Regions from separate parts of the Salinarimonas chemoclinalis genome, predicted to be linked through region 1. Evidence: predicted binding sites of a transcription regulator. Region 1 holds the regulator's gene; each other region holds the start of a gene.

Region 1 (6,936 bases):
GCGCGACCTCCTCGTCTCCCTCGACATGGTCGAGGAGAGCGAGCTCGAGCCCGAGGAGAGCGAGGACGAGCAGGAGCAGGAGGGCGAGGACCAGTCCGACGAGAGCCGGGAGGGCGAGACCGAGGAGGACGCGCAGGGCCAGCAGGCGGAGATCGAGATCTCCGACGAGGCGACCGACGAGATGGAGGAGGGCTCGCAGGAGGCGGCCGACGGACCGTCGGGCGAGATGCCGGAGGACGCGCAGGACGCCGACAGCGAGGAGGCCAACGAGAGCTGGCGGCCGCCGCCCCCGCGCGCCAACGAGCCGCGGATCCCCGACTACAAGGCCTTCGCCACCGCGCACGACGAGATCGTCCACGCCGAGGACCTGTGCGACGCCGAGGAGCTGACGCGGCTGCGCGCCTATCTCGACAAGCAGCTGTCGAATCTCCAGGGCGTCGTCGGGCGCCTCGCCAACCGCCTGCAGCGCCGGCTCCTCGCCCAGCAGAACCGCTCCTGGCTGTTCGACATCGAGGAGGGCATCCTCGACCCGGCCCGGCTGCCGCGCATCATCATGGACCCGATGACGCCGCTCTCCTTCAAGCAGGAGAAGGACACGGAATTCCGCGACACGGTCGTCTCGCTGCTGATCGACAATTCCGGCTCGATGCGCGGGCGCCCGATCACGGTGGCGGCCACCTGCGCCGACATCCTCGCGCGCACGCTCGAGCGCTGCGGCGTCAAGGTCGAGATCCTCGGCTTCACCACCCGCGCCTGGAAGGGCGGGCAGTCGCGCGAGCAATGGCTCCAGGCCGGCAAGCCGGCGAACCCGGGCCGGCTCAACGACCTGCGCCACATCGTCTACAAGGCCGCGGACGAGCCCTGGCGGCGCGCGCGGCGCAACCTCGGCCTGATGATGCGCGAGGGGCTGCTCAAGGAGAACATCGACGGCGAGGCGCTCGACTGGGCGCACAAGCGCCTGCTCGGTCGGCCCGAGCAGCGGCGCATCCTGATGGTGATCTCCGACGGCGCGCCGGTCGACGATTCGACCCTCTCGGTGAACCCGGGCAACTACCTCGAGAAGCACCTGCGCTTCGTCATCGAGGAGATCGAGACCCGCTCGCCGGTGGAGCTGATCGCCATCGGCATCGGCCACGACGTGACACGCTACTATCGCCGCGCGGTCACCATCGTCGATGCCGAGGAGCTCGGCGGCGTGATGACCGAGAAGCTGGCCGAGCTGTTCGAGGACACCGGCGCCGCGCCGCGGGCGGGCGTGATGCCGCGTCGGGCCGCCGGCGGTCGCCGGGGCGCGCGTTGAGGCTTCCCCGCCGGGGGCTGCTGGCCGGCTTGGCGACGGTCGCCGCCGGCGCGATCGCCCCCGCGCCGCGGGCGCGGGCGGATCTCTCGGGGCCGCTGCCGCTGGCGCTGCGGACCTACCCGATCCGCGACCTGGGCGCGAACGGCCTCGTCGACGGCCGCCACGGGCGGCTGCGTTATCGCGGCGGGATCGAGGTGCAATCCGGCGAGCGCACGTTCGGCGGGTTCTCGAGCCTCGTCGTCCTCGACGACGGCGGCGCGCTGCTCGCCGTCTCCGACCACGGCTACTTCCTCGCCGCCGACATCCGGCGCGGGGGCGACGGCGCCATCGTCGATCTCGCGAACGCGGTGCTCGCGCCGTTGCTGGGACCGGAGGGCGGGCTCCTGTGGCGCCAGGGGCTCCACGACGCGGAGGCGCTGACGCTCGACGGCGGGACGGCCTACGTCGGCATCGAGCAGGAGCAGGTGGTCTTCGCCTACGATCTGCGGGCCGGCATCGCCGCGCCGGGAACGCCGCTCCCGCTGCCGCCGGCCGTGCGGGCCGTGCTCGACCGCTGGCCCGGCAACAAGGGAATCGAGAGCCTCTTCGTCGCGCCCGCGCCGTCCGCCTTCCCCGGCGCCCTCGTCGCCATCGCCGAGCGCGCGCGCCGCGGCGACGCGACGCCGACGGTCGGCGTCGTCCTCACCGGGCCGGCCGCCGGGGCGACCTTCGCGGTCGCGCGCTCCGATGCCTTCGAGATCACCGATTGCGCCGTCCTGCCGGACGGCGACCTCCTGCTGCTCGAGCGCCGCTACGCGCTGATCAGCGGCGTCGCCGCGCGCATCCGCCGCGTGTCGGGCGCGGCCCTCGCGCCCGGCGCGACCCTGGACGGCCCGACGATCTTCGAGGCGGACTGGACGAACGCCATCGACAACATGGAAGGGCTCGCGGTCCACCGCGGCCCGGGCGGCGAGACCATCCTCACGATGATCTCCGACGACAATTATTCATTGCTCCAGCGCACGCTGATCCTGGAGTTCGAGCTGGTGTGATCGACCCCGGCGCCTCTTGCGGGCCGGCACGGCCGAGCTAAGCTCGCACGACCGATCCGCCAGCGCACCGGACCTCTCCCGATGACGATCCCGCACCTCCCCGCCCGCCGCGCTCGCGCCGGTGCGCGCATCGCCTCCTGCCTCGCCGCCGCGCTGCTCGCGGCCCCCTCCGCCGCCCTCGCCCAGCGCCTCGCGGACGTCGACGCCCTCGTCGCCCCGCACGTGGGGTCGGACACGCCCGGGCTCGCCGTCCTCGTCGCGGAGGACGGGGTCGTGCGGCACCTCGCGGGCTACGGCGTCGCCGACATCGAATCGCAGGAGCCCGTCACCCCGGATACGCTGTTCGACCTCGCCTCGGTCTCCAAGCAGATGACGGCGCTCGCCGCGGCGCTCCTGGTCGAGGACGGCACGCTCGATCCGACCGCCCCCGTCGCCGACGTGCTGACGATGCTGCCAGCGCTCCCGGAAGGGGCGAGCCGGGCGATCCTGCTCGAGGATCTCGTGCGCCACACGAGCGGCCTGCCGGACTACCTCGGTGACGCGCCGGGGCTCGGCTTCGACGAGACGACGACCAACGGCGACGTGCTCGCCTGGGTCGCGGGCATGCCGCTCGACGCCGAGCCGGGCACCGTCTTCGCCTACTCGAACACCGGCTATCTCGTGCTCGGCGCCCTCGTGGCCGCGGCCGACGGCGTCGAGAGCCTCGACGCGGTGCTGCACGCCCGCGTCTTCGAGCCGCTCGGCATGACGTCCTCCGCCTCCGGCTACCCGCGGGACGAGGCGCGTCGCGCCTCCGGCCATGCCGGGACGGACGGCGCCTTCGAGGCGAGCGGATGGGATACGTCGGTGGAGGGCGACGGCTCGATCTGGACGAGCCTCGCCGATCTCGCCCGCTACGAGGCCGCGCTCGCGGAGGGGTTCGCACCGGGCGAACTCCTGGTCTCGCAGGGTGCCTTCGACGACGGGGAGCGGATCGCCGACGAGAGCGGCGCCGGCTACGGCTGGGGCTGGTCGCTGTACACCGACGACTTCGACAGGACGGTCGCGGCGCACGGCGGCTCCTGGTACGGCACGGCGGCGTACTACTATCGTGGGCTCGACACCGGGGTCTCCGTGGTGGTGCTCGCCAACGGCGAGGATCTCGACGCGGAGAGCCTCGCCTGGGAGATCGCGCGGGCGCTGGAGGAGTGACGCGCACCGCCCGCGGCGCAGCCCTGGTCGGCGCGCGCGGGGTGGCGTGCGTGCCCGCCGGGCGGCAGTCTCGCACGGCTGGACGAGCGGGACGTAAGCGGGACATGAGCGATATGGCGGGCGGCACGGGGACGGCGGAGGCGCGCGCGCCGGCGGAGGGGGGCGGCGGGCCGATCCAGCCGGTCTCGGCGGGGGCGCTCGCGGCGCTCGTCGGCTTCGCCTCGACCTTCGCGCTGCTGCTGCAGGGCTTCGTCGCGGTGGGCGCCACGCCCGCCCAGGCGGCGTCCGGGCTGCTCGCGGTATGCCTCGTCAAGGGCGTGCTGGCGATCGGCCTGTCCTGGCGCACGCGGCTGCCGATCTCGATCGCCTGGTCCACGCCCGGCGCGGCGCTGCTCGTGGCGACCGGCGCCTACCCGGGGGGCTTCCCGGTCGCGGTCGGCGCCTTCCTGGCGGCCTCCGTCCTCGTGATCCTGGCGGGGGTGATCCGGCCGTTCGGCCGCGCCGTCGAGCGCATCCCGATGCCGCTGGCCGCCGCGATGCTGGCGGGCATCCTGCTCGACCTGTGCCTCGCCCCGGCGCGCGCGACGCTGGTGGAGCCGGCGCTGGCGCTGCCGATCGTCGTCGTGTGGGCGTCGGCGCTGCGCTTCGCGCGGCCGTATGCCGTGCCGCTCGCGGTTCTGGTGACGATCGGCCTCGTCTTCGCGGCGACACCGCTGCCCGAGGCGTCCTGGGCCGCGCTCGCACCCCGGCCCGTGCTCGTCGCTCCGACCTTCTCGCTCGACGCGCTCGTCGGTCTCGCCCTGCCGCTCTTCCTCGTGACGATGGCCTCGCAGAACGTGCCGGGGCTCGCGGTGCTCGCCGCCAACGGCTACCGACCGCCGGTCGGGCCCGTCTTCGTCGGCACCGGCGTCGCGAGCGCGATCGCCGCCCCCTTCGGCGGCCATCTCGTGAACCTCGCCGCCATCACCGCGGCGCTGTGCGCGGGACCCGAGGCGCATCCCGACCCGGCGAAGCGCTGGGTCGCGGCGGCGACGGCGGGGGCGGTCTACGTCGCGCTCGGCCTCTCCGCGGGCGCGGCGGCCGCCTTCATCGCGGCCTCGCCGCCGATCTTGATTCAGGCGGTGGCCGGCCTCGCGCTGCTGACGAGCTTCGCGGGCGCGATCCAGGCGGCGCTCGCGGACGAGAAGGCGCGCATGGCCGCCCTCGTCTGCTTCGTCACCACCGCCTCCGGCGTGGCCTTCTTCGGCATCGGCGCGCCGTTCTGGGGATTGCTCGCCGGCGGGGCGATGTGGATGCTCCGGCGGTGATCGGGGGCTCGGCGCGGGAGCGGCATCGCCGCCGATAACCGTCCGATCCCGGATACGCCGACCCCGCTCAATACCGCCGGAACAGGCTCACCAGCTTGCCCTGGATCTTCACCCGGTCCGGCCCGAGCACGCGCGTCTCGTAGGCGGGGTTGGCCGCCTCGAGGGCGATGGAGGAGCCGCGGCGGCGGAAGCGCTTCAAGGTCGCCTCCTCGTCGTCGATCAGCGCGACGATGATGTCCCCGGTGTTTGCCACGTCCTGCTTGCGCACGACGACGATGTCCCCGTCGAGGATGCCCGCCTCGATCATCGAATCGCCGCGGACCTCCAGCGCGAAATGCTCGCCCGAGGCGACGAGGTCCGGCGAGACGGTGATCGAGTGGCTCTGCGACTGGATCGCCGAGATCGGCACGCCCGCCGCGATCCGGCCCATGACCGGGATCTGGATGCCGCGCTCCTCGTCCGGAACGCTCGGCGGCGCCGCGGGCGCCGACGCGGCCTTGGGCTTCGCCGCGAGCCCGCCCTCGACGACGCTCGGGTTGAAGCGCCGGCTCGACGGCACGCCCAGGCCCTCGGGCAGGCGCACGACCTCGAGCGCCCGCGCCCGGTTCGGCAGCCGCCGGATGAAGCCGCGCTCCTCCAGCGCCGTGATCAGCCGGTGGATGCCCGACTTCGACTTGAGGTCGAGCGCGTCCTTCATCTCGTCGAAGGAAGGCGGGACGCCGGTCTCCCGCACCCGCTCGTGGATGAAGCGAAGCAGTTCGTGCTGTTTGCGCGTGAGCATGGAGCGACCCCGTCCTCGAGCCTTCCGCGCCGCCGGCCGAATCGCGATGGCGGTCACGCGGAAAACAAACGCGGAACTCATACCCGTTCCCCATGCGTTCCGCAACCCCCATCGCGGCGACTCGTCGCGGGACGGTGAACGGATCGGCGACGACGGGGTCCCCGGGCGGCGGCCCGCCGGGACGCGGCCTCCCTCTAGCCAGCGGCGACGAGATAGTTTATATATGAACTATCCACGGCGCGCATCCGTGCGAAACGCCCGCCCGATCCCTAGGGAGAGAGCCCATGCCGGTCTACAAGGCCCCCGTCGCCGACACGTCCTTCATCCTCGACGACGTCCTGAAGCTGTCGCGCCACGCCGATCTGCCGGGCTTCGCCGACGCCACGCCCGACACGGTGGCGGCGATCCTCGAGGAGGGCGCGAAGCTGACCGAGACGTCGTGGGCGCCGACCAATCTCGCGGGCGACCAGGAGGGCTGCACGCGCAACGCCGACGGCAGCGTCGCCGCGCCCAAGGCGTTCAAGGCGGCCTACGAGGCCTACGTCCAGGGCGGCTGGCTCGGGCTCTCGGCGCCCGAGGAGTTCGGCGGCCAGGGCCTGCCCACGACCCTCAACACGGTGATGCAGGAGTTCGCCTCCTCGGCGAACCTCGCGCTCGCCATGTACCCGGGCCTGACGATGGGCGCCATCGCCGCGCTGATCGAGCACGGCTCCCCGGAGCAGAAGGCGACGTACCTGCCCAAGATGATCGAGGGCACCTGGTCGGGCACGATGAACCTGACCGAGCCGCATTGCGGCACCGATCTCGGCATGATCAAGACCAAGGCGGTCCCCAACGGCGACGGCTCGTACGCCATCACCGGCACGAAGATCTTCATCTCGGCGGGGGAGCACGACCTCACCGAGAACATCGTCCACCTGGTGCTCGCCCGCATCGAGGGCGCGCCGCAGGGCACCAAGGGCATCTCGCTCTTCGTCGTGCCGAAGATGCTCGTGAACGACGACGGTTCGCTGGGCGCACGCAACGGCGTCTCCTGCGGCTCGCTCGAGCACAAGATGGGCATCCACGGCAACGCCACCTGCGTGATGAACTACGACGGCGCCACGGGCTGGCTCGTCGGCGAGGAGAATCGCGGGCTCGCGGCCATGTTCGTGATGATGAACGAGGCGCGGCTCGCGGTGGGCGTCCAGGGCCTCGCGGTCTCCGAGGTCGCCTACCAGAACGCCGTCGCCTACGCGAAGGACCGCCTCCAGGGCCGTTCGCTCACCGGCCCGAAGAACCCGGACGGCCCGGCCGACCCGATCATCGTCCACCCGGACGTGCGCC
Region 2 (6,936 bases), on a different contig from region 1:
CCGGTGAAGGCGCGCCTGCCGGCGATCGCCGGCTCGCGGATGACGAAGGAGGGCGTGATCGTCATCACCGCGCAGGTCTACCGCGACCAGGAGCGCAACCGCGCCGACGCGATCGCGCGGCTGGTGGACCTGATCCGCCGCGCCGCCTACCGCCCTCCCCCACGCCGCCCCACGCGGCCGACCCTCGCCTCCAAGCGCCGCCGGCTCGACGGGAAGACGAAGCACGCGCGCACGAAGAGCCTGCGCGGCAAGCCGCCGGCGGATTGAGCCGCGCGCCGGCGGCGACGGCGCGGGCGCTCCCATCCCGCCTGCCCACCCCGCTCGCTTGACCGCCGTGCGCGCGGACGCGACACACGTCGTCACCGGAATCGGATACGTGGGAGCGAGCGCGATGCGCGACGTCTACATCTGCGACTACGTGCGCACGCCGATCGGCCGCTACGGCGGCGCGCTCGCGCGGGTGCGCGCGGACGATCTCGCCGCGGTGCCGATCCGCGCCCTCGTCGCGCGCACGCCCGCGCTGGCCGACGCGCTCGACGAGGTCTGGCTCGGCTGCGCCAACCAGGCGGGCGAGGACAACCGCAACGTCGCGCGTATGGCGCTCCTCCTCGCCGGTCTGCCCGAGACCGTGCCGGGCGTGACGCTCAACCGGCTGTGCGCGTCCGGCATGGACGCGGTCGGCGCCGCCGCGCGCGCGATCCGCGCCGGCGAGATCGACTGCGCCGTCGCCGGCGGGGTCGAATCCATGACCCGCGCGCCCCTCGTCATGGGCAAGGCCGAGAGCGCCTTCCAGCGCTCGGCCGAGATCCACGACACCACGATCGGCTGGCGCTTCGTCAACCCGGCGATGAAGGCGCGATACGGCATCGACTCGATGCCCGAGACCGGCGAGAACGTCGCCGCCGACTGGGGCGTCTCGCGCGCCGACCAGGACGCCTTCGCGCTGCGCTCGCAGCAGCGCTATGCGGCGGCCGCCGAGGCGGGCTTCCACGCGGGCGAGATCGTCCCCGTCGAGATCCCCGGCCGCAAGGGCGCCGTCACGGTGGTGGACCGCGACGAGCACCCCCGCGCCGACACGACCGCCGAGGCGCTCGCCGCGCTGAAGGCGCCCTTCCGCGAGAACGGCACGGTGACGGCCGGCAACGCCTCGGGCGTCAACGACGGCGCCACCGCGCTGGTGCTCGCGACGCGCGAGCGTGCCGAGGCGCTCGGCCTCGTGCCGATCGCCAAGGTCCTGGGCATGGCCTCGGCCGGCGTCGCGCCGCGCGTCATGGGCGTCGGGCCCGTGCCCGCCTCGCGCAAGCTGTGCGAGAGGCTCGGCCTCGCGGTCTCCGATTTCGACGTGCTCGAGCTCAACGAAGCCTTCGCCGCGCAGGTGCTCGCGGCGCTTCGCGACCTCGGCGTCGCCGACGACGCCGCGCACGTGAACCCTCACGGCGGCGCCATCGCGCTCGGCCACCCGCTCGGCATGTCCGGCGCCCGCCTCGTCGGCACCGCGGCGCGCGCCCTCCACGCCCGCGACGGCAGCCTGGCGCTCGCGACGATGTGCGTGGGCGTCGGGCAGGGCGTGGCGATGGCGCTGGAGCGGGTTTGAGGGGCAGGAGCAGGGTCGTCGGGCGCGAGGGTGGACGCGTTCGGCCCGCGGCGTCGCCGCCCTGCACGCGTCGGAGCACGCCTCGACCTCGCCTCGACCTCGCCTCCCCTCAGAACGGGATGTCGTCGTCCAGATCGTCGTAGCGCGAGCCGCCGCCCGAGCCCGAACCGCCGCCGCCACCGGCTCCGCCGCCGGGAGTCGCCGGCCGGCGCTCCATGGGGGAGGAGCGGCCGAAGTCGCCGCCGCCTCCGCCGCCCCCGTAGTCGTCGCCGTAATCGTCACCGCCCCCACCGCCCCCACCGCCGCCACCGCCGCCTCCGCGGCCGCCGAGCAGGGTCAGCTCGCCGCGGTAGCGCTGGAGCACGACCTCGGTCGTGTACTTCTCCACGCCCTCGCGGTCGGTCCACTTGCGGGTCTGGAGCGATCCCTCGATGTAGACCGTCGAGCCCTTCTTCAGATACTGCTCGGCGATCTTGCCGAGCGGCTCGTTGAAGATCACCACCGAGTGCCACTCGGTGCGCTCCTTGCGCTCGCCCGTCGCCTTGTCGCGCCACGTCTCCGACGTCGCCAGCCGCAGGTTGACGATCGGGTCGCCGTTGGCGGTGCGTCGCACCTCGGGGTCCCTGCCCAGGTTGCCCACCAGGATCACCTTGTTCACGCCGGCCATGATCGCCTCCGCTGTCCTTCGCTCGTCGCCATCGTTCGCCGTCTTTGTGCGGCCCGCCGTGCCGGTCCGCAAGTCCCGCCCGGCCGTGTCCACAAGCCCGGCGGGAGCGCGTCCACCGAACTTTAGTTCTCTTTCTGTTCCGCGACAACAAGAATCGCGGCCGGCCTATCGCGCACGCTCCGGCTCCAGCACGCGGTAGCGCGCAGGGTCGGATCCATCGATGAGAATGGAGCCCGCCTCGCGTGCACCTCCGGATCGCCCCGCGCTGCGCGGCGGCAGATCGAGTGCCGCGACGAGCAAGCTTCTGACGGCAGCCTCCACGGCATCGGGAAGGCCCTCGATGGAAGCCTCCCATCGCGTCACCTCGGCCTCCGTCCGCCCCAGATGCACGGCGAGTTCCGCCGGTGCGAGCCCGGCCTCCGTGCGCAAGAACCGCACCTCCGAGCCGGAGAGCGGCCCCGCCCGCGACACGATCGCCTCGGCGATGACGCGATGCAGCCGGCCAATGCGCGGAAACCCCACGCCCCGCTCGCCATCCACGACGCGCTCGGGATCGAGCCCGACGAGCACGACGTCGTCGAGCCCGCATTCGACGTACCGATAGTCCATGTGCCCTCGCTTGCGCCTAGCCCGCGTCGAGCCACATGGCGGTCACGACGAAGATCCTGCACTGTTCCTCGTCGGGAACCACCACGAGCCGCAGTTTCCGGCTGCCCGTGTTCGGGGATGCACCGTCCACCGCATACCGAAACGTACCCGGAAGGCGACCGGGACGCCAGGGAGCGGTAACGAAGCCCGTCCTCAGGACCCAGCGGAGATCGGCGATCGTCAGGCCACGTTGCTCCAACCGCTCCCGAGCATGGGCGGAAAGCCCGAGTTCGAAGTCGGGCTCGCTCGCCATCGCTCGCAGCCGATCCGTCGCGTCGCGGGCGATCCAAGGCTGCCCCCCCATCGATCCTCGCGCCCCGATCCAGCGGAGTCCCTCCCTCCCCAGGAGAGCACGAGCGGATCGCGGAAGCGACCAAAGCAATTACCATAGAAGCAGTTCAACCTTCACACGCATTCAATGCCCTTCGAACGCCACCAGCGAGCGCACCTCCACACCCATCCCGCGCAGCCGCTCCGCCCCGCCGAGGTCCGGCAGGTCGACGACGAAGCAGCAGGCCACGACCTCCGCGCCGATGCGGCGCAGGAGCTCGACGGCGGCCGTGGCGGTGCCGCCGGTGGCGATGAGGTCGTCGACGAGCACCACCCGCTCGCCGGCGACGAGGGCGTCGGCGTGGATCTCGATCTCGTCGGAGCCGTATTCCAGCGCGTAGGCGATGCTCACCACCCGGTGCGGCAGCTTGCCCTTCTTGCGGATCGGCACGAAGCCGGCGGAGAGCTGGTGCGCCATCGCGCCACCGACGATGAAGCCGCGCGCCTCGATGCCCGCGATCTTGTCGACCTTGGCGCCGGCGTAGGGATAGACCAGCTCGTCGATCGTGCGCCGGAAGGCACGGGTGTCGCCGAGCAGCGTCGTGATGTCCCGGAACATGATGCCGGGCTTGGGGTAATCGGGGATCGTGCGGATCGCCGACTTGATCTCGGAGGCCACGGAGTGGTCGATCGGGGGGCTGTCCATTGGGCGCGTGTCCATGAGGGCGGATCGAGGATCGGTCAGCGGTTCAGCACGCGGCCGGCGACCGCGTCGAGCTTGGCCACGAGCGCGGGATCGCGCATCTCCGGCGCCGTCATGATCGCGACCTCGAGCGCCGTGTCGGAGCCGACCGGGCACGGCTCGTGCTCCTCTGGGAAGTCGCGCGCGACCCGTGCCACGAGCCGCGCCGCGTTCGCCGCGTTGGCCCGCACCACCGCGATCACCGCGGCGACGTCGACCGCCGCGTGACCGGGGTGCCAGCAATCGTAGTCCGTCACCATCGCGACCGTGGCGTAGGTGATCTCCGCCTCCCGGGCGAGCTTGGCCTCGGGCATGTTGGTCATGCCGATGACGTCGTAGCCCATCGCCTTGTAGCCGAGGCTCTCGGCGAGGCTCGAGAATTGCGGACCCTCCATGCACACGTAGGTGCCGCCCCTGCGCACGTCGAGGCCTTCCGCCACGCCGGCGTCGTACAGGCGTTGCTGCAGCGCCGGGCCGACCGGGTGCGCCATCGAGACGTGGGCGACGCAGCCCGCGCCGAAGAACGAACTCTCGCGCCTGTGAGTGCGATCGACGAACTGGTCGACGAGGACGAAGCAACCCGGCGGCAGCTCGTCCTTGAACGAGCCGCAGGCGGAGAGCGAGACGATGTCGGTGACGCCGGCGCGCTTCATCACGTCGATGTTGGCGCGGTAGTCGATATCGGACGGCGACAGGCGGTGGCCGCGCCCGTGGCGCGGCAGGAACACGATCGGCGTCGTGCCGATTCGCCCGATGCGCGGGACGGCGGAGGGCTCGCCCCAGGGCGAAGCGATCGGCTCCTCGCGCACGTCCTCCATGCCGGGCAGGTCGTAGACGCCCGAGCCCCCGATCACGCCCAGTACCGCGCGTGCCATGTCGTCGGCCTCTCCGGTTGTTGCAGCGCGATGCTAGCCCGAAGCGTGGCGCGGGCAACCCCCGAAATGCGGCCGCGTCGCGCAAAACGAATGGGCGCCCCCGGCAGGGACGCCCCTTCTCTCGTCGTGCGTGCGGCGCGAAGCCGACGTCAGCCCGTGGCGTGGCCCTCGGTCTCTCCGCCGACGCGCGCCCAGATGCGCTTCTTGGTGAAGTACAGGAGCCCGGCGAAGACGATCAGGAAGACCAGCACCTGGAAGCCCATCGCCTTGCGCGCCTCGAGGTGCGGCTCGGCCGTCCACATCAGGAACGCCGTCACGTCCTTGGCGTACTGCTCCACCGTCTCGGGAACGACGGGCCGCCCCTGCGCATCGCGCGGGTACTCGACGACGCCCTCGAAGAGCACGTTGGGCATCGCGACGATGTGGCCGGGATAGTAGAGGTTCCAGTTGCCGAGCGCCGGGTCGAAATCCTCCGGCGGGTCGACGTAGCCCTTCAGGAACGCCGCCATGTAGTCCACGCCGTTCTCGTTGTACTGCGTGAACACGTCGGTGATCCACCAGGGGAAGCCGCGCTCGAAGGTGCGCGCCTTGGCCATCACCGAGAGGTCCGGCGGAGCCTTGCCGCCGTTCGCCGCCGCGGCCTGCTGGTAGTTGGCGAACGGCGAGGGCCAGAAGTCGGCCGGGGTCGCCGGGCGCTGCACCGGATCGCCGAACTCGTCGTAGCCGCCGTCCACGAGGAACTCGGCCGCGAAGGCATCGACCTGCGCCTGGGAATACTCCGGACCGCCCGCCTCGGCGAGGTTGCGGAAGGAGATCTTCTCCAGGCCGTGGCAGGAGGCGCAAACGGCCGTGAACACCTGGAACCCGCGCTGGAGCTGTGCGCGATCGTAGGTGCCGAACGGGCCGGCGAAGCTCCAGTCCTGCCGCGGCGGGGTGACGCCGCCGCCCGCGGCCTGCGCCGCTCCACTCGAGAGCGCGAGGGAGGCCGCGAGCGCGCCGGCGATGATGAGGGTCTTCTTCATGGTTCTCGAACCCTTGTCCTGATCTCGCTCTTCCACCGCGCCTCAGCCCTTGGACTGAGGCTCGGCGGCGGCACCGACGGGCATGCCCGACCCGCTCGCCTGCTTCTTGCCCAGCACCGCCTCCGAGATGGAGTTCGGCAGCGGCAGCGGCTTCTCCAGGAGGCCGAGCAGCGGCAGCGCGATCAGGAAGTAGGCGAAGTAGAGGAAGGTGAAGATCTGCGTCAGCACGACGTAGATGCCCTCGGCCGGACGCGAGCCGAGCCAGCCGAGCACCAGGCACGTGACGACGAAGGCCCAGAAGATCACCTTGAACACCGGGCGGTAGGCGCCCGACCGGACCTTCGACGTGTCGAGCCAGGGCAGGAAAGCGAGGACCGCGATGGCGGCGAACATCAGCACCACGCCGAGCAGCGCGTCGGGAACGGCGCGCAGGATCGCGTAGAACGGCAGGAAGTACCACTCGGGAACGATGTGAGCCGGGGTCGCAGCGGGGTCGGCCGGAACGTAGTTGTCCGCATGGCCGAGATAGTTCGGCATGTAGAACACGAACCAGGCGAGCACGATGAAGAAGCACACGATGGAGAACGTGTCCTTCACCGTCATGTAGGGGTGGAACGGCAGCGCGTCCTTCCCCGACTTGATCGGAACGCCGGTCGGGTTGTTGTTGCCCGGCACGTGCAGCGCCCAGACGTGGAGCATGGCCACGCCGAAGATCATGAAGGGCAGCAGGTAGTGCAGCGAGAAGAAGCGGTTGAGCGTCGGGTTACCCACCGAGTAGCCGCCCCAGAGGAACGACACGATGGTGTCGCCCACGAGCGGGATCACCGAGAACAGGTTGGTGATCACGGTGGCGCCCCAGAACGACATCTGGCCCCACGGCAGCACGTAGCCCATGAACGCGGTGGCCATCATCAGCAGCAGGATGATGACGCCGAGGATCCACAGGACCTCGCGCGGCGCCTTGTAGGAGCCGTAGAAGAGGCCGCGGAAGATGTGGATGTAGACCGCGATGAAGAAGAACGACGCGCCGTTGGCGTGCAGGTAGCGCAGCAGCCAGCCGTACTCCACGTTGCGCATGATGTGTTCGACCGACGTGAAGGCGTGGTCGGCATGCGGGG
Region 3 (6,936 bases), on a different contig from region 1:
AGCTCCCCCTCCCCAGGAGCCCGCCCCATGCACCAGTACCACGCCCTCCTCCAGCGCATCCTCGACGACGGCGTCGAGAAGTCCGATCGCACGGGGACCGGGACGCGGTCGGTGTTCGGGCATCAGATGCGTTTCGACCTCGCCGCGGGCTTCCCGCTCGTCACGACGAAGAAGCTGCACGTCCGCTCGATCGTGCACGAGCTGCTCTGGTTCCTCGCCGGCGACACCAACGTGCGCACGCTCCAGGAGAACGGCGTCACCATCTGGGACGAGTGGGCGGACGCCGACGGCGAGCTCGGGCCGGTCTACGGCAAGCAGTGGCGCTCGTGGGAGGCGCCCGACGGCCGCACCATCGACCAGATCGCCTGGGTCGTCGACGAGATCCGCCGCAACCCCGATTCGCGCCGCCTCGTCGTCTCCGCCTGGAATCCCGCGGATCTCGACCGCATGGCGCTCGCGCCCTGCCACTGCCTGTTCCAGTTCTACGTCGCGCAGGGGCGGCTCTCCTGCCAGCTCTACCAGCGCTCGGCGGACGTGTTCCTGGGCGTGCCCTTCAACATCGCGAGCTACGCGCTCCTCACCCACATGATCGCGCGGGCGACGGGATTCGGCGTGGGCGACTTCGTGCATACGCTGGGCGATGCGCACCTCTACCTGAATCACCTGGAGCAGGCGAAGGAGCAGCTCGCGCGCGCCCCACGCCCCCTCCCCCGCCTCGTCCTGAACCCGAACGTGACCGACCTCTTCGCCTTCCGCTTCGAGGACATCGCGGTCGAGGACTACGACCCGCACCCGGCCATCAGGGCGCCGATCGCCGTTTGAGGCTGTCATCCCGAACCCCGGGTCGCGAAGTGGGCCCGGGGCCCAGATCCACAGGTGTCCGGCGAGCGTGCGCGAAAGCGCGCGCGTCCACCAAACGCCGAAGGAGGCGTCGAGCGCCGCGGCGTGTGCACGCCGCTCTTCGAGGCTCCGGAGGTTCTGGGTCCCGGACCGCCCTCGGCATCCGGGATGACAGCGCCCCTCACCCCACCGTCGCCGCGATCGCGTCGCGGCGGATGCGCTCGACCATGGCGCGCACGCCGTTGGAGCGCTGGGGCGTGAGGTGCTCGCGCAGGCCCAGCCGATCGAAGATCTCCACGGCGTCCGTCGTCGAGATCTCGGAGGCCGGCTTGCCGGAATAGAGCGCCACGAGCAGCGCCACGAGGCCACGCACGATGTGCGCGTCGGAATCCCCGCGGAACACGAGCACGGGATCGCCCGCACCGCCGTCCTCGCGCACGGTCTCGAGCCAGACCTGACTCGCGCAGCCGTGCACGCGGTTGGCTTCCGTGTGCGCGTCCTCGGGGAGTTCGGGCATCAGGCGCCCGAGCTCGATCACGTAGCGGTAGCGTTCTTCCCAATCGTCGAGGAACTCGAGGTTCGCGACGATCTCGTCGAATTTCGGCAGCATGCACCCTACATCGGTCCGGGGGCGTCGGGAGGCAAGGGGCTCGATCGGGTCTCGTGGCGCCGCGGCCTGTGGAGAAGTGCGGGCGGCCGCGCCCGCGGACCGGTTCGGTTTTGCAGTTGGTCTTTTGTTCTCCTATAGAGGCAGGTGGCGCGCATCCGCGCGCGTGGACCGATTCGAGCGGCGGAGACGGGCGGCTTCATGGCGAACGGGGACGATCTCTTCGAGGGCGGGGCGGCGCGCAAGCTGGAGGAGCCCGCGGGCCCGCCCGCGGCGAAGCGCGGCGCGCGCGCGGCCGGAAAGGCGGCGGTCGGCCCGTCGCCGGGCTCCTCGGGCGAGGTCGACTACGACGCCTCGTCCATCGAGGTGCTGGAGGGGCTCGAGCCGGTGCGCCGGCGCCCGGGCATGTACATCGGCGGCACCGACGAGAAGGCGCTCCACCACCTCTTCGCGGAGGTGATCGACAACGCGATGGACGAGGCCGTGGCGGGGCATGCGACCTTCATCGAGGTGGAGCTCGGGGCGGACGGCTTCCTCACCGTCACGGACAATGGCCGCGGCATCCCGGTCGACCCGCACCCGAAGTTCCCGGGGAAGTCCGCGCTCGAGGTGATCCTCACCACGCTGCACGCCGGCGGCAAGTTCGACTCCAAGGTCTACGAGACATCCGGGGGCCTGCACGGGGTCGGCGTCTCCGTCGTCAACGCGCTCTCCGAGCTGCTGGAGGTCGAGGTCGCCCGCGGCCAGACGCTCTACCGCCAGGTCTATTCCCGCGGCCACGCGCTCGGGCCGCTGGAGACCGTGGGGCGCGTGCACAATCGCCGCGGCACGCGGGTGCGATTCAAGCCCGACGCGCAGATCTTCGGCGAGCAGGCGAAGTTCTCCCCGTTGCGCCTGTTCAAGATGGCGCGCTCGAAGTCCTACCTCTTCGGCGGCGTCGAGATCCGCTGGCGTTGCGACCCCGCCCTCGTCGTGCCGGGCGAGGGCTACGAGGCGGAGGCGACGTTCAAGTTCCCCAACGGCCTGAGCGACTACCTCTCCGCCGAGATCGCCGGCAAGGAGCTCGTCGCCGATCAGCTCTTCTCGGGCAAGATCACCAAGCCGGGCGGGCACGGCTCGCTCGAATGGGCGATCGCTTGGCTGGCCAACGGCGAGGACGGGTTCTCCTCCTCCTACTGCAACACGATCCCGACGCCCGAGGGCGGCACCCACGAGTCGGGCCTGCGCATCGCGCTCCTGCGCGGGCTGCGCGACCATGCCGAGCGGGTGAACCAGCAGAAGCGCATGAGCGCGGTGACGGCGGACGACGTCATGGTCACCTGCGCCTCCATGCTCTCGGTCTTCATCCGCGAGCCCGAGTTCCAGGGCCAGACCAAGGACAAGCTCGCCACGCTCGAGGCGTCACGCATCGTCGAGAGCGCGGTGCGCGACGCCTTCGACCATTGGCTGGCGTCCTCGCCGGCGCAGTCGGCGAAGCTGCTCGACTGGGTGGTCGACCGCGCCGAGGAGCGCCTGCGGCGGCGCCAGGAGAAGGAGGTCGCGCGCAAGTCCGCGACCCGCAAGCTGCGCCTGCCGGGCAAGCTCGCCGATTGCTCGAACGCGGGCGCCGCGGGCTCCGAGCTGTTCATCGTCGAGGGCGACTCGGCCGGCGGCTCGGCCAAGCAGGCGCGCGATCGCCAGACGCAGGCGGTGCTGCCGCTGCGCGGCAAGATCCTCAACGTGGCCTCGGCGGGGCGCGACAAGCTCGCGGCGAACCAGCAGCTCGCCGACCTCGTCCAGGCGCTCGGCTGCGGGACCGGCGCGAGCTATCGCGACGACGACCTGCGCTACGACAAGGTGATCATCATGACGGACGCCGACGTCGACGGCGCCCACATCGCCTCGCTGCTGATCACCTTCTTCTACCGCCAGATGCCGCGGCTGATCGACGGCGGGCACCTCTACCTGGCGGTCCCGCCGCTCTACAAGCTGACCCACGGCGCGAAGTCGGTCTACGCCGCCGACGAGGCGGAGCGCGAGCGGCTGACGAAGAGCGAGTTCAAGGCCAACGCCAAGGTCGAGGTCAGCCGCTTCAAGGGCCTGGGCGAGATGATGCCGGCGCAGCTCAAGGAGACGACGATGCACCCGCAGAAGCGCAAGCTCCTGCGCGTCGCCATCGTCGCCGACGACCGCGAGGCCACGTCCGACGCCATCGAGCGGCTGATGGGCAACAAGCCCGAGGCCCGCTTCGCCTTCATCTCGGAGCGCGCGGCCTTCGCCGGCACGATCGACCTCGACATCTGACGCACCGCGCCGCGTCCTCCCGGGTGGGACCCGTGATCCGGGCCCGTCGAGCACCGGGAGGTGCTCCGGATGCGCTCAGGCCCCGCGGATCGCCGCGAACACGGCCTGCGGCGTCGCCGGCATGTCGAGGTGTCCGATGCCGCAGGCGCGGTGGAGCGCGTCGACGACGGCGTTCATCGTGGCCGGCGCGGCGCCGATCGTCCCCGCCTCGCCGGCGCCCTTGATGCCGAGGATGTTCGTGGCGCAGGGCACGTTGCGCGTCTCGAAGACGAAACTCGGCACGTCCGCCGCGCGCGGGAGCCGATAATCCATCAGCGAGGCGGTGACGAGCTGGCCGCCCGCGTCGTAGACGACGCGCTCGTGTAGCGCCTGGCCGATGCCCTGCACGACGCCGCCGTGCACCTGCCCGGCGAGGAGGAGCGGGTTGAGCGTCACGCCGAAGTCGTCGACGACCACATAGCCGACGACCTCGACCGTCCCCGTCTCGGGGTCGATCTCGACCTCGCAGACGTGCGTGCCGTTGGGATAGGTCGCCGCGGGCGGCTTCCAGGCGTGCGAGGCGGCGATCGGCTCGCCCGCCCGCGCCGCGAGGTCGGCGAAGCCGATTGCTCGATCGGTGCCGGCGATGCGCACGGCCCCCTCGGCGATCTCGAGATCCGCGGCGGCGGCCTCGAGCGCGTCGGAGGCGAGCGCCACGAGCCAGCTCGCCACCTGCTCGGACGCCCCCGCGACGGCCGCCCCGCCGATCGGGATCGAGCGCGAGCCGCCGGTGCCGCCGCCCGTCGCGATCTCATGGGTGTCGCCCTGGCGGACGCGGATGCGCTCGAGCGGCAGGTCGAGGTGTTGCGAGACGAGCTGGGCGTAGGCGGTCGCGTGCCCCTGCCCGCTCGACTGCGTGCCGATCGTCACGACCGCGCCACCGTCGGGCTCGATGCGCACGGTCGCCTCCTCCGGCCCGCCGCCGGCGCAGGCCTCGATGTAGCTCGCCATGCCGATGCCGCGGATGCGCTCCCGAACGCGGGCGTCCGAGGCGCGCGCCTCGAAGCCGTCCCAGCCGGCGAGTTCCATGGCCCTGCGCATGTGGCCCTCGAACTCACCGCTGTCGTAGGTGCGCCCCGTCGCCGTGCGGTAGGGCATCCGGTCGGGCGTGACGAAGTTCTTCGCGCGCAGGGCGTCGGGCGCGGCGCCGATCTCGCGCGCGACGTGGTCGACGAGGCGCTCGATCACGTAGGCCGCCTCCGGCCGCCCGGCGCCCCGATAGGCATCGACGGGGAGCGTGTTGGTGTACCAGCCGCGGATGCGCGCGTGCACGGCGGGGATGTCGTAGACGCCCGGCGTCATCGAGGCGCCGCCGGTGGGGATGAAGGGCGCGAACTGGGAGAGATAGGCGCCGAGATCCGCATCGATCGTCACCCGCATGGCGAGGAAGCGGCCCTCCTCGTCGAGCGCCATCTCGGCGAGGGTCCGGTTGTCGCGCCCCTGGGCGTCGCCGACGAAGTGCTCGGTGCGGTCCGCCGCCCACTTCACCGGCGCTCCGAGCCGCTCGGCGGCGCGCGCGCACAGGGGATACTCGCGGAAGACGAACATCTTGGTCCCGAAGCCCCCGCCGACGTCGGGCGTGACCACCCGCAGCGTCGCCGGCTCGCGCCCGAGGATGCCGGCGACGACGTCGCGCACGAGATGGCTGCCCTGCGAGCCCAGCGTCAGCGTGATGCGCCCGCTCACGCGATCGATCTCGGCGAGGCAGGCGCGCGGCTCGACGTAGTTCGTCACGAGGCGGTTGTTGACGAGCGCGAGCGAGACGACCCGCGCGGCCGCGGCGAAGGCGGCCTGCGTCGAATCGGCGTCGCCCACGCTCGAATCGAACGCGAGGTTCGTGCCGAGGTCGGGCCAGACGAGGGGCGCACCCTCCCGCTCGGCGCCGGCGATGCCGACGGCGGCGTCGAGGGGCTCGTAGTCCGCCGGGAAGGCGTCCGCCGCCTCGCGGGCCTGTGCGAGCGTCTCGGCCACGACGACGCCCACGACGTCGCCGACGTGCCGCACCCGGTCCGACGCGACGATCGGATAGGGCGGTGTCGCCATGCGGCTTCCGTCCGAGTTGCGTGCGGGCGCGAGGCAGGGCAGCGCCTTCAGGTCCGCGACGTCGGACGCGGCCAGGACGAGGCGCACGCCCGGCATGGCGCGGACCTCCGCGAGATCGCCCACCGCGAGCCGCGCATGGGCGTGGGGGCTGCGCACCATCACGGCGTGGAGCACCCCGTCGGGCGCGAGATCGTCGGTGTAGGTTCCCGCTCCGGTGACGAAGCGGACGTCCTCGACGCGACGCGCCGCCTGGCCGACGCCGAATTTCATGGGGCGCATCGCGGTGCTCCGTTCCTCGTTCTCTGGTGCCGAGAGGGTGGCGCCGGATCGCCCCGTGTCAACCGCCGTCGCGATCGGTACGCTCTCCCGCGGCATGGGCATCCGCGCCCGGGGTACGGGCCTGGACGCCTCCGGTCTCCACCGGCGGCCTGTCGCGTCACTCCCGTGTGCCGTGCATTGCCGATCGGCTGCACGTTTCGAACATTATGGTCGTGATCGATTCAGGATTCCGGAACCGGCGCGGGCTTATGCTGACACCGCGAAACCACCCAAGTGCGCACCATGCTCGATTTCCAGGTCAGGCGGCGCTTCGCCCAGATGCGCCGCTCCTTCGCGACGTTGGGGTTCTCCGGCGCGGCCGCCGAGGCGGCGCGATCGCCCGACCTCGTCTTCGACGACAGCGAGGTCACGCCGTCGCGCGGGGAGCAGGCGCATGCCGTCGACTGGCGCCGCGACGAGGGGGAGGTCGCCGGCGGTGTCTCGACCCAGACGCGCGAGGCCGTGTTCCGCCTCGCCTACGCGATCCGGCGCGAGGCCGATGCGCTCGACGAGCTCGCGCCGCGCGCGCGCACCGCGGCGCGGCGCCTGTCGCGCGAGGAGGCGGACATCGCCGAGGCGCTCGACGGGCTCGAGCCGGAGGACCTGCGTCCCGCGCTCGATCTCGCGACGCCGCCGGTCGCGAGCCTCGTCGGCGAGGTGGCGGCGACCGCACTCTCGGTCTCCCTCGCCGCGGTGCGCGCGGGCGCATCGGCCCGCGGCTTCGCCGAGGCGTCGCGCCGGGTGGCGGATCTCGCGGCGCTGCTCGACGGCGCCTGGGCCGGGATCGAGGGCCTCGTGGCCGCGAT

The links. The regulator LexA, encoded in region 1, represses DNA repair genes until DNA is damaged. The targets are predictions, from matches to a motif close to TGTTCNNNNTGTGTTCNG.
Region 2: the regulator LexA is predicted to act here: its motif matches at 2,386-2,403, upstream of ssb (single-stranded DNA-binding protein).
Region 3: the regulator LexA is predicted to act here: its motif matches at 1,565-1,582, upstream of parE (DNA topoisomerase IV subunit B).

What each region holds. Positions count from the first base shown of each region.
Region 1 covers NZ_JBGMWH010000016.1:37,560-44,495, forward strand. Annotated here, with positions in the region: gene cobT (cobaltochelatase subunit CobT) at 1-1,300, shown strand, start outside; gene AB9M23_RS18735 (esterase-like activity of phytase family protein) at 1,297-2,331, shown strand; gene AB9M23_RS18740 (serine hydrolase domain-containing protein) at 2,413-3,522, shown strand; gene AB9M23_RS18745 (benzoate/H(+) symporter BenE family transporter) at 3,627-4,829, shown strand; gene lexA (transcriptional repressor LexA) at 4,897-5,610, opposite strand; gene AB9M23_RS18755 (acyl-CoA dehydrogenase C-terminal domain-containing protein) at 5,895-6,936, shown strand, end outside.
Region 2 covers NZ_JBGMWH010000008.1:73,732-80,667, reverse strand. Annotated here, with positions in the region: gene arfB (alternative ribosome rescue aminoacyl-tRNA hydrolase ArfB) at 1-267, shown strand, start outside; gene pcaF (3-oxoadipyl-CoA thiolase) at 392-1,594, shown strand; gene ssb (single-stranded DNA-binding protein) at 1,704-2,261, opposite strand; gene AB9M23_RS14090 (hypothetical protein) at 2,427-2,870, opposite strand; gene AB9M23_RS14085 (DUF4258 domain-containing protein) at 2,887-3,162, opposite strand; gene AB9M23_RS14080 (adenine phosphoribosyltransferase) at 3,325-3,885, opposite strand; gene AB9M23_RS14075 (S-methyl-5'-thioadenosine phosphorylase) at 3,921-4,796, opposite strand; gene AB9M23_RS14070 (cytochrome c1) at 4,946-5,818, opposite strand; gene AB9M23_RS14065 (cytochrome b) at 5,861-6,936, opposite strand, start outside.
Region 3 covers NZ_JBGMWH010000001.1:797,030-803,965, reverse strand. Annotated here, with positions in the region: gene AB9M23_RS03670 (thymidylate synthase) at 28-822, shown strand; gene AB9M23_RS03665 (SufE family protein) at 1,022-1,450, opposite strand; gene parE (DNA topoisomerase IV subunit B) at 1,649-3,730, shown strand; gene AB9M23_RS03655 (xanthine dehydrogenase family protein molybdopterin-binding subunit) at 3,806-6,091, opposite strand; gene AB9M23_RS03650 (PilZ domain-containing protein) at 6,374-6,936, shown strand, end outside.